Acuticoccus sp. I52.16.1: one gene and its partner. The protein of the gene in region 1 interacts with the protein of each later gene in a pairwise test. Links are inferred from orthologs where the notes say so. Each region holds a gene or a part of one and is shown on either strand. Other genes may lie near its edges.

Evidence for each region. The genes of interacting proteins can lie anywhere in the genome.
Region 2: the proteins of MRB58_RS19110 (region 1) and MRB58_RS13435 interact in binary tests that used the Escherichia coli proteins (3 or more experiments, as listed by UniProt). The link is inferred for Acuticoccus sp. I52.16.1 from one-to-one orthologs.

Annotation. Positions count from the first base shown.
Region 1 is NZ_CP094828.1:4,225,283-4,230,640, reverse strand. Bases 1-2,693 are described here. They hold MRB58_RS19110 (single-stranded DNA-binding protein), read right to left. Parts: upstream 1,775-2,693; coding sequence 1,226-1,774; downstream 1-1,225. Other genes in these bases: MRB58_RS19105 (hypothetical protein), read right to left, coding at 1,933-2,693; MRB58_RS19115 (hypothetical protein), read right to left, coding at 414-1,229; gyrA (DNA gyrase subunit A), read right to left, coding at 1-228. In the rest of the region: more of MRB58_RS19105, read right to left, coding at 2,694-3,006; excinuclease ABC subunit UvrA, read left to right, coding at 3,199-5,358. UniProt on the Escherichia coli protein: Plays an important role in DNA replication, recombination and repair. Binds to ssDNA and to an array of partner proteins to recruit them to their sites of action during DNA metabolism. Acts as a sliding platform that migrates on DNA via reptation.
Region 2 is NZ_CP094828.1:2,966,612-2,971,303, forward strand. What follows is about bases 1,046-4,008. They hold MRB58_RS13435 (primosomal protein N'), read right to left. Parts: upstream 3,612-4,008; coding sequence 1,479-3,611; downstream 1,046-1,478. Other genes in these bases: MRB58_RS13430 (2-hydroxyacid dehydrogenase), read left to right, coding at 1,046-1,416; fsa (fructose-6-phosphate aldolase), read left to right, coding at 3,665-4,008. Also shown: MRB58_RS13425 (fumarylacetoacetate hydrolase family protein), read left to right, coding at 1-478; more of MRB58_RS13430, read left to right, coding at 475-1,045; more of fsa, read left to right, coding at 4,009-4,321.

The DNA.
Region 1 (5,358 bases):
ATTGCCCTCGTGCATCCCGTAAAGGATGCGCCGGTGCACGGGCTTGAGGCCGTCGCGAACATCCGGCAGGGCGCGGCTGACGATGACGGACATGGCGTAGCCGAGGAACGACTTCTCCATCTCCGCCGTGATCGACACGCCCGAGATGCCGTCACCATCGCCCGACGACGCCGGCGCAACCGGGTCCGTGGGGCCGTTCGCGCCACCGTCTATCGTGTCGTCACTCACTCACGCTCTCCTGCGGGGAATTCCCTACTGAAATAGGCGATTCAGCCACCGATTGCCACCATCGGGCAGCTGTTCCACACTGAACTCGTATGCGAGCGTCGAGGGGCCCGTCGCCGCGCCGGGTCCCCGCCCCGCTCTGCCCCCGCCGCCGGGCCGGATCGACCGGTTCGCGGCCAGCTTGTGCCTCAGCCGAAGTGCACCAGCATCGCGGTGGCATCGTCGGAGCGTTTGAAGCGGGGAAAGCGGGTGAGGTCCGGATCGTCGTTCTCTACGGCGCGGACCTCGGCGAGCACCGCCTCGAGGTCACCCGCGGCGGCCATGAGCGCGGCGCCGTCGTAGAGCGCGTAATCGTCGATGGCGGCTTCGAAGCCGTCCGACACCAGGAGCGCCCGGCCCTCGCGCGCGCCGACGACGTGCTGCCGCGCCCACCGCATGCACCCCTCGTCGGGAGCGAAGACTGGGTATCCGTCCTGGGTGTTGGCGGTGTTGCGCACGGTCCTGAGGTAGGCCGTCACCTCCGGCGTGCGGCCCTTGCCGCCGCTCATCAGGCGGCGCGCGCTGTCGCTCTCCCAGGTGCTCATCCGGTCGAGGCCGCCGAACCGGGTCAGCATCCCGTCCGCCTCGATCCAGATGCCGCAGTCGCCCAGCTCCACCACCTCGACGATCTCGCCGAAGCGGGCGAGGACGACGGCGGCGGTGGGCACCTCGTAGCGCTCCCTGGGCGCGCGGCGGCGCTCGGCGGTGAACCGGGCGGCCGCGGTGTGGGCGGCCGCCCGCAGCAGCTCGCCCGGCGTGTCGATCGTCTCGGCGCCGTCGAGCAGCGCCTCATGCAGCGTGGCGGTGAGCCAGGCGGCATCGCTCGGCGCATCGAGCAGCGGCTCGTCGCCGAGGCCGGTCGCCCCGTCGATGACCCAGGCATAGGCGCCGGCGGTGCCGCAGCCGTCCTCGTTGGGACGTCGCGGCGAACCGGCCGCGCAGACCGAGGCGAGAACCTCGATCAAAAGGGGATGTCGTCGTCGAACGGTTCGGGCGAGGCCGGGCGCCCGCCGCCGCCGCCACCACCGCCGCTGCCGCCGCGATCGGAGTAGCGGTCGCCGCCGCTGCCACCGCCGCCGTAGCCACCGCCACCACCACCGCCGCCGCCGCCGAAGTCGCCGCCGCTGCCGCCATAGTCGCCGCCGCCGCCGCCGCCGGTGCGACCGTCGAGCATTTGCAGCACGGAGTTGAAGCCCTGCAGCACGACCTCGGTGGAGTAGCGCTTCTGGCCCTGCTGGTCTTCCCACTCACGGGTCTGGAGCTGACCCTCGATGTAGACCTTCGAGCCCTTCTTCACATACTGCTCGATGACGCGGCAGAGGCCTTCCTGGAAGCACACGACGCGGTGCCACTCGGTCCGCTCGCGGCGCTCGCCGGAATTGCGATCGCGCCAGGTCTCGCTGGTGGCGATCCGCATGTTGGCGATCGGCCGGCCGTCCTGGGTCCGGCGGATCTCCGGATCGGCCCCCAGATTGCCGATCAGGATCACCTTGTTGACGCTCCCAGCCATGCCCGTTCCTCCACTCTTCGGGCGCGCACCCTAACGCACCGGGACGCCGCGCAAAGCGCCGCGTCGCGCTGTCCACAGGGCACGGCGCTGCGGTCCCCGTAAATTCGTTGCGCGCGGGTGGGACCCCTCCCCGCGAACGTGCCGCACGACGGCCGAGATCAGTCGCTGTCGCCTTCGTCGTCGGGCCCTTCGACCTCGCGTGCGAGCTCGTCGAGAAGGCCCAGCTTCTCCAGCTTGGCGCGCAACGGGTGCGGCGCCTCGGTATAGCGGTTCGAGTAGGGCATCGTCGTGCCCAGAACGCGGCCGAGCGCCGAGCGATCCATCCGGTAGGCGAAGGCGTTGATCTCGTGGAACACCTCGGCGAGGGAGGCGATCTCCGCCTCGGACAGGGCGAGCGGCGCGCTCGGCATTTCCTCCGACGGCGGCAGTTCGATCCCGTACTCCTCCCGCAGGAAGGCGACGTGCGGGGCGGCGCGCTTGCGCACCTTGTCGAGCGCGGCCGCGGGCAGCACGTAGCGGGGGCCGCGCACGAAGTTGAAGGCGCGCTGCTGGTCGTAGGGCATCTTGCCGCCGGGCATGCGGGCGATGGCGCGCTCCAGCATGTGGATCCCGAGGACCGACAGCCCCTCGTTGACCGACCGCCGCTCCAGCTCCGGCGCCGCCGTGCCGCAACCCAGCACCTCGAGCACATCGTCGATGACGTCACCGCCGGCCATCTGTGCGCGGTCGAACGGCCGCACGATCATGTTCTCCGGCCCGACCGCATCGCGCCACCGGGTGATGATCTGGGTGAGGTTGAGAACGCGCGGGGTCGCCTCGATGTCGGCCAGCGCGCGGCCGGAGCGTACGCCCTGGTGCGCGGCGCTGATCGCCAGCGCCACCGGCTCGCGCACGTAGACGAGCACCCGCACTCGCGGCGCGATGGTGCGCATGGTCTGGACGCAGCCGGCGATCTCCTCCGGCCCGAGGCGCTGGAGGGTTTCGGAGCTGATGAGCCCGGCCGGCAGCCCGCCCGCCGCCGCCGCCTCCTGCCGAAACTCCTTCAAGAACTTCGACTCGCCGCGCGCCTTGGTGCGTCCGGAGAACGGCCGGACCAGCGCATGGTTGGTGCGCGTCCTCGCGTAATAATAAAGGCCATGCCGCGCCAGCACTGCGGCATTGTCGCGGAAGGTCGCCTGAAGGGACGTCGTACCGGTCTTCATGTGGCCGATGTGCAGGGTCAGGACGTCCACGGGGTGCCTCGGGTCGGATCGCGTCGCGCCGGTTTGCGCCAGGCTCGTGTGCGCCAGGGTCCGGGGCGCGGTCAACTGTCCCCATGTGGCTGTGGATTTGCAGAACAATGCTGCCGACGCTATGTGCGGCATTGACCACAACTCGTCGATGTTCCACTTTTGGGCTCAGACGATTTCCCCGGAGTCGAAGGCATGGCCAACCGCGCGCGCGTCGCTGCCGAACGCAAGCTCGTCGTCAAGGGCGCGCGGGAGCACAACCTCAAGGGCGTCGACGTCTCCCTGCCGCGCGACACGCTGGTGGTGTTCACCGGCCTCTCGGGCTCGGGCAAGTCCTCCCTGGCGTTCGACACGATCTACGCCGAGGGCCAGCGACGCTACGTGGAGAGCCTGTCGGCCTACGCGCGGCAGTTCCTGGAGATGATGCAGAAGCCGGACGTCGACCAGATCGACGGCCTCTCGCCCGCCATCTCCATCGAACAGAAGACGACGTCGAAGAACCCCCGCTCGACGGTCGGCACCGTCACCGAGATCAACGACTACATGCGCCTCCTGTGGGCGCGCATCGGCATCCCCTACTCGCCGGCGACGGGCCTGCCGATCGAAGCGCAGACGATCAGCCAGATGGTCGACCGCATCCTGGCGCTGCCGGAGAAGACACGGCTCTACCTGCTGGCGCCCATCGTGCGCGGCCGCAAGGGCGAGTACCGCAAGGAACTGGCGGAGTTGCAGAAGAAGGGCTTCCAGCGCGTCAAGGTCGACGGCACCTTCTACGAGATCGAGGACGCGCCGACGCTCGACAAGAAGTTCAAGCACGACATCGACGTCGTGGTCGACCGCGTCTCCACGCGGCCCGACCTCGCGACCCGCCTCGCCGACAGCCTGGAGACCGCGCTCGGCCTCGCCGAAGGCATCGCGGTCGCCGAATTCGCCGACGAGATGGACGGCGCCGCACCGCGCCGCATGGTGTTCTCGGAAAAGTTCGCCTGCCCGGTCTCGGGGTTCACCATCGCCGAGATCGAGCCGCGCCTCTTCTCGTTCAATGCGCCGACGGGCGCGTGCCCCACCTGCGACGGCCTCGGCACGACGCTCTCGTTCGAGGCGGACCTGGTGGTGCCGGACCCGGCGATGACGCTGGCGGGCGGGGCGATCCTGCCTTGGGCGCGCACCGGCAACACCAGCCCCTACTACACGCAGACCCTGCAGGCGCTCACCGCCCACTACGACGCCGACATGACCACCCCCTGGCAGGACCTGCCGGAGAAGGTGCGCGACGTGATCCTCTACGGATCGAAGCGCGAGAAGATCAAGTTCACCTACGACGACGGCCTGCGCAGCTACACGACTTCGAAAACGTTCGAAGGCGTCATCACCAACATCGAGCGGCGCTGGAACGAGACGGACTCGGCCTGGGTGCGCGAGGAGCTGGCGCGCTACCAGTCCGACGCCCCCTGCCCGGCCTGCAACGGCTACCGGCTGAAGCCCGAGGCGCTGGCGGTGAAGGTGGCGGGCGAGCACATCGGCGAGGTCTCGGCGCTGGCGATCCGCGACGCGGCCCCCTGGTTCGACGCCCTGCCCGAGAAGCTGACCGCGCAGCAGAACGAGATCGCGCGTGCCATCCTGAAGGAGATCCAGGAGCGGCTGCGCTTCCTGGTGGACGTCGGCCTCGACTACCTGCAGCTCTCGCGCGGCAGCCGCACCCTGTCGGGCGGCGAGAGCCAGCGCATCCGCCTCGCCAGCCAGATCGGCTCCGGGCTGACGGGCGTGCTCTATGTGCTGGACGAGCCGTCCATCGGCCTCCACCAGCGCGACAACGCCCGCCTGATCGACACGCTCAAGCGGCTCAGGGACCTCGGCAACACCGTCATCGTGGTCGAGCACGACGAGGACGCGATCCTGGCGGCGGACTACGTGCTCGACATCGGCCCCGGCGCGGGCGTGCACGGCGGCGAGATCACGGCGGAGGGCACGCCCGAGGAAATCATCGCCAACCCCAATTCGCTGACGGGCAAATACCTGTCGGGCGCGCTGGAGATCCCGCTGCCCGACAAACGCCGCGCGCGCAAGAAGGGCAAGGCGATCAAGGTCGTGAACGCGTCCGGCAACAACCTCCGAGGCGTCACTGCCGAGTTCCCGCTCGGCCTCTTCACGGCGGTCACGGGTGTCTCGGGCTCGGGCAAGTCGACGCTGGTGATCGAGACGCTGTACCGCGCCGTGAGCCGCAAGCTCAACAAGAGCCGCGAGGTGCCGGCGCCGCACGAAACGATCACCGGGCTGGAACAGCTCGACAAGATCATCGACATCGACCAGTCGCCGATCGGCCGCACGCCGCGATCCAACCCGGCGACCTATACG
Region 2 (4,692 bases), 1.3 Mb from region 1 along the record:
CTGGGAGGTGGAGCTCGCGGTCGTCATCGGCGACACGGCCAAGTACGTCTCCGAAGAGGACGCGCTGAAGTACGTCGCCGGCTACGCCATCATGAACGACGTCTCCGAGCGCACCTTCCAGACCAAGCTGGAAGGGCAGTGGACGAAGGGCAAGAGCCACGACACGTTCGGTCCCATCGGTCCCTGGCTCGTCACCACCGACGAGATGCCCGACCCCCACAACCTCGACATGTGGCTCGACGTGAACGGGGAGCGCCGTCAGACCGGCAACACCAACACGCTGATCTTCAACGTCCCGCACGTCATCTCCTACCTGTCCCGCTTCATGACGCTGAAGCCGGGCGACATCATCTCGACCGGCACCCCTCCGGGCGTCGCGATGGGCATGAAGCCGCCGCAGTGGCTGAAGCCGGGCGACGTGATGACCCTCGGCATCGCCGGTCTCGGCGAGCAGAAGCAGACGGTGGTCGCGGCGTGAAGCCGGATATCCTCATCCTCTCGCCGATGCAGCCCTCGGTCCACGAGGCGCTGCGTGACGGCTTCATCGTGCACACCCTGCACGACGCGCCCGACAAGGCGGCGCTGCTCGCGAAGGTCGGGCCGACGGTCCGCGGCGCGATCGCCAACGGCGGCCACGGCGTCGACATCGCCGTGCTCGACGCGCTGCCGAAGCTCGAGATGATCTCGTCCTTCGGCGTCGGCTACGACGGGCTCGACATCGAGTACTGCAAGGCGCGCGGCATCAAGGTCACGTACACGCCCAACGTCCTCAACGACGCGATGGCGGAGATCACGCTGGGCCTGATGATCGCGATGGCCCGCCAGTTGCCGCAGGCCGACCGGTACACCCGCGAGAACAAGTGGGAGACGAACGGCCCCTTCGGGCTGACCGCGGAGCTGACGGGCAAGACCGTCGGCATCGCCGGCCTCGGCCGCGTCGGCAAGGAGATCGCCCTGCGCGCGCAGGCGTTCAAGATGCAGGTGGTCTATTTCGGCCGCACCAAGCAGGATTTCGTCCCCTACCCGCACTACAGTGACCTGAAGCAGATGGCGCGCGACGTCGACTGGCTGGTCAACGTGATGCCGGGCGGTGCGGCGACGGCGAAGATGTTCGATGCCGAGATCTTCGACGCGCTGGGGCCAGAGGGCTACTTCGTCAACGTCGGCCGTGGCGCGACGGCGGACGAGGCGGCCCTGATCGAGGCGCTGAAGGCCAAGCGCATCGCCGGTGCCGCGCTCGACGTGTTCGAGAAGGAACCGGGTGTCCCCGCGGGCCTGCGCGAACTCGACAACGTGGTCCTGTCGCCCCACCAGGGCTCGGCCACCGAGAAGACGCGCTGGATGATGGGCGACCTCGTCACCCGCAACCTGAAGGCCTGGTTCGACGGCAAGCCGGTGCTGACCCCGCTCACCTGAGCGGCGCTATGCATCGGGCGGCGGGGCCCGTCCTCGCCGCTCTCGCCGCGTCGGTATCCAGTCTAGAGGAACGACTGCGGGTCGATGTCGACGGCGCGGCGGATCGCGCCCTCGACCGGGACCTGCGCCAACCACGTCGCCATGATCGTCTGGAGCGGCGTGGACCGTGGGGCGCGCACCAGCAGGCGAAAGCGGTGGCGCCCGCGCAGCACCGCCAACGGCGCCTCCGCCGGGCCGAGCACCTCCACCCCGTCCATCGGCGCGGTGCGGGCGAGGGCCACGGCGTGGGCGTGCGCCTCCGCCCGGTCCGGCGCCGAGACGATCACCGAGGCGAGGCGCTGGAAGGGGGGCAAGCCGCCGTCGCGCCGCGCCTCGGTCTCCTCCTGGTAGAACGCCTCACCGTCGCCCGAGACCATCGCCCGGATCACTGGATGGTCGGGCGCGTGGGTTTGCAGCAGGGCACGGCCGCCGGCGTGGACGCGCCCGGCGCGGCCCGTCACCTGGGTCAACATCTGGAAGGTGCGCTCGGCGGCGCGCGGGTCGCCGTTCTCGAGGCCGAGGTCGGCATCCACCACGGCGACGAACTGCAGCCGCGGGAAGGTGAAGCCCTTCGCCACCAGCTGCGTGCCGACGATGATGTCCCGCTCGCCCCGCTCGACGCGGTCCAGCGCCTCGGCGAGCGCGCGCGGGCCGCCGCCGAGGTCGGACGACAGCACCTCGCAGCGCGCCTGCGGCCACAGCATCCGCGCCTCCTCCTCGACGCGCTCGACTCCCGGGCCGCAGGGGACCAGGCTGTCGCTCGCCTCGCAGCTCGGGCAGGCGCGCGGCCGCGGCTCCTCGTGGCCGCAGTGATGGCACATCAGTTGCGCGCGGAAGCGGTGGTCCACCAGCGAGGCGGCGCAGTTGGGGCAATGGAAGCGGTGACCGCAGCGCCGGCACACGGTGAGCGGTGCATAGCCGCGGCGGTTGAGGAAGAGGAGCGCCTGCTCGCCGGCCTCTAGCGCCTCGGTCACGGCGCGGCGCACCGGCGGCGACAGCCACTCGCCCCGCGGCGGAGCGTTGCGGCGCAGGTCCACGGCGCGGATCGTCGGCAGCGCGGTGCCGCTGTGGCGCGAGGGAAGGACGACCCGGTGGTAGCGTCCGGTGTCGGCGTTGATGCGGCTCTCGACCGAGGGCGTCGCCGAGGCGAGCACCACCGGAATATCCGCCGCCCGCGCCCGCACCACCGCCATGTCGCGCGCGTTGTAGATGACGCCGTCCTCCTGCTTGAAGCTGGCGTCGTGCTCTTCGTCGACCACGATGACGCCGAGGTCGGCGAACGGCAGGAAGAGCGCCGAGCGAGCGCCGACGACAATGCGCGCCTCGCCCCGTGCCGCCGCGCGCCAGAGCGCCACGCGGGCGGCGGGGGTGCGCTCGGAGTGCCACTCTTCCGGTGTCTCCCCGAAGCGGCGGAGGAGGCGGGCGGTGACCATCGGCGTCAACGCGATCTCCGGCATCAGGACGAGAGCCTGACGTCCGGCGTCCAGCGCCGCCGCGATCGCCTCGAAATAGACCTCCGTCTTGCCCGAGCCGGTGACGCCCTCCAGGAGCGAGACGTGAAAGCCCGTCCGCCGCAACGCGCGGGCGGCCTCCGCCTGATCGGGCGAGAGGTCGGTCGGCGTGGGCGTCGGTTGCGGGCGGGGCGGCTCGTCGATCGCGACCTCGTTTAGGACGCCCGCCTTGAGGAGCCCGGTGATGACCGCGGGCGAGACGCCGGAGGCCGCCGTCAGGTCGCGGCGGGCGAGGGGGCCGGCGGCGAGCGCCTCGCGCACCGCGGTGCGGGCGGGGGTCCAGCGTTCCGGCTGGGTGCCGGTGAGGGCGAGCGCGGTGCGCGGCGGCGGGTCGACGAGACCCTCGCCGCCCCGCAGCACCATCTTGAGCACCGCGCCGCGCTCGCTCATCGTGTAACGGGCGAGGAAGTCGACGAAGGCGCGCAGCTCCCGCGGCAGGCGGATGTGGCTGGCGAGGCCACGGATCGGCTTGAGGCGCGCGGCGTCCAGCGCCTCGTCCGGCGGGTCGTCCCACACCACGCCCACTACCGTGCGTGCGCCGAGCGGCACGGCTACCACGTCGCCCGGCGACACGGGCGTGGTTGCAACATAGGTCAACAGACCGAGGCGGTGGGGGAGCAGCACGGAGAGACGCGCGGCTGTCATTGCGGGCGCGATCCTGTAGGAGAGGCGACACAAGTGCACTGGGAGAGGCGCAGATGCAATTCTTTGTCGACACGGCCGACGTGAGCGAGATCAAGACCCTCGCCGAGACCGGCATGCTGGACGGCGTGACGACCAACCCCTCGCTGATCAAGAAGGCCGGACGGCCGATGGCCGAGGTGATCGGCGAGATCTGCCACATGGTCGACGGGCCGGTGAGCGCCGAGGTGACGGCGATCGAGAAGGATCAGATGATCGCCGAGGGGCGCAAGCTGGCCGAAATTGCGCCCAACGTGGCGATCAAGCTGCCGCTGACGTGGGACGGGTTGAAGGCGTGCCGCGCGCTGACCGCGGACGGTCACATGGTCAACGTGACGCTGTGCTTCTCCTCGGCGCAGGCGCTGCTGGCGGCGAAGGCGGGGGCGACGTTCATCTCCCCATTCATCGGCCGGCTGGACGACATGGGCCTCGACGGGATGAAGTTGATCGAGGAGATCCGCGCCATCTACGACAATTACGAGGACCTCTCGACGGAGATCCTGGCCGCCTCGATCCGGACCACGAACCATGTGCAGCAGGCGGCGATCGCGGGGGCGGACGTGGCGACGATCCCGCCGGCGATCCTGTCGAAGCTGATCCATCACCCGCTGACGGACAAGGGCCTGGAGCAGTTCCTGGCCGACTGGAAGGCGACCGGCCAGTCGATCCTCTGACGCCGCCGACGTGAGGAGGAGGCCGCGGCGGCGCGGCCATCCCGCCGGCGCCGATGGCGCGGGGCGCCACCTCGCCGAGCCGTCGATGCGGCGGAATACGGCGACCGAAGTCGCCGATGCGTTGGGGGCTCGGCTCCGAGGCTACAACGTGGCGGGGGGCCTCCGCCCTGAACGCTGCCGCGCGGCAGGCGAGCGGCGTCACGTCCGCAACGGTGTCGGCCATCGGTCGCTTCTGCGGCAGCGTGTCGCTGCCTCGTGCCGAGTTCTGCGGCGAGAGTCGGGATTGGTCGGCGCGGTCTGCCGCCCCTCGGGCCGGCGATCCACGGGGTGTTCGACGAACCCCGTGCGTCTGCGCCCCGTCTTCATGCGCC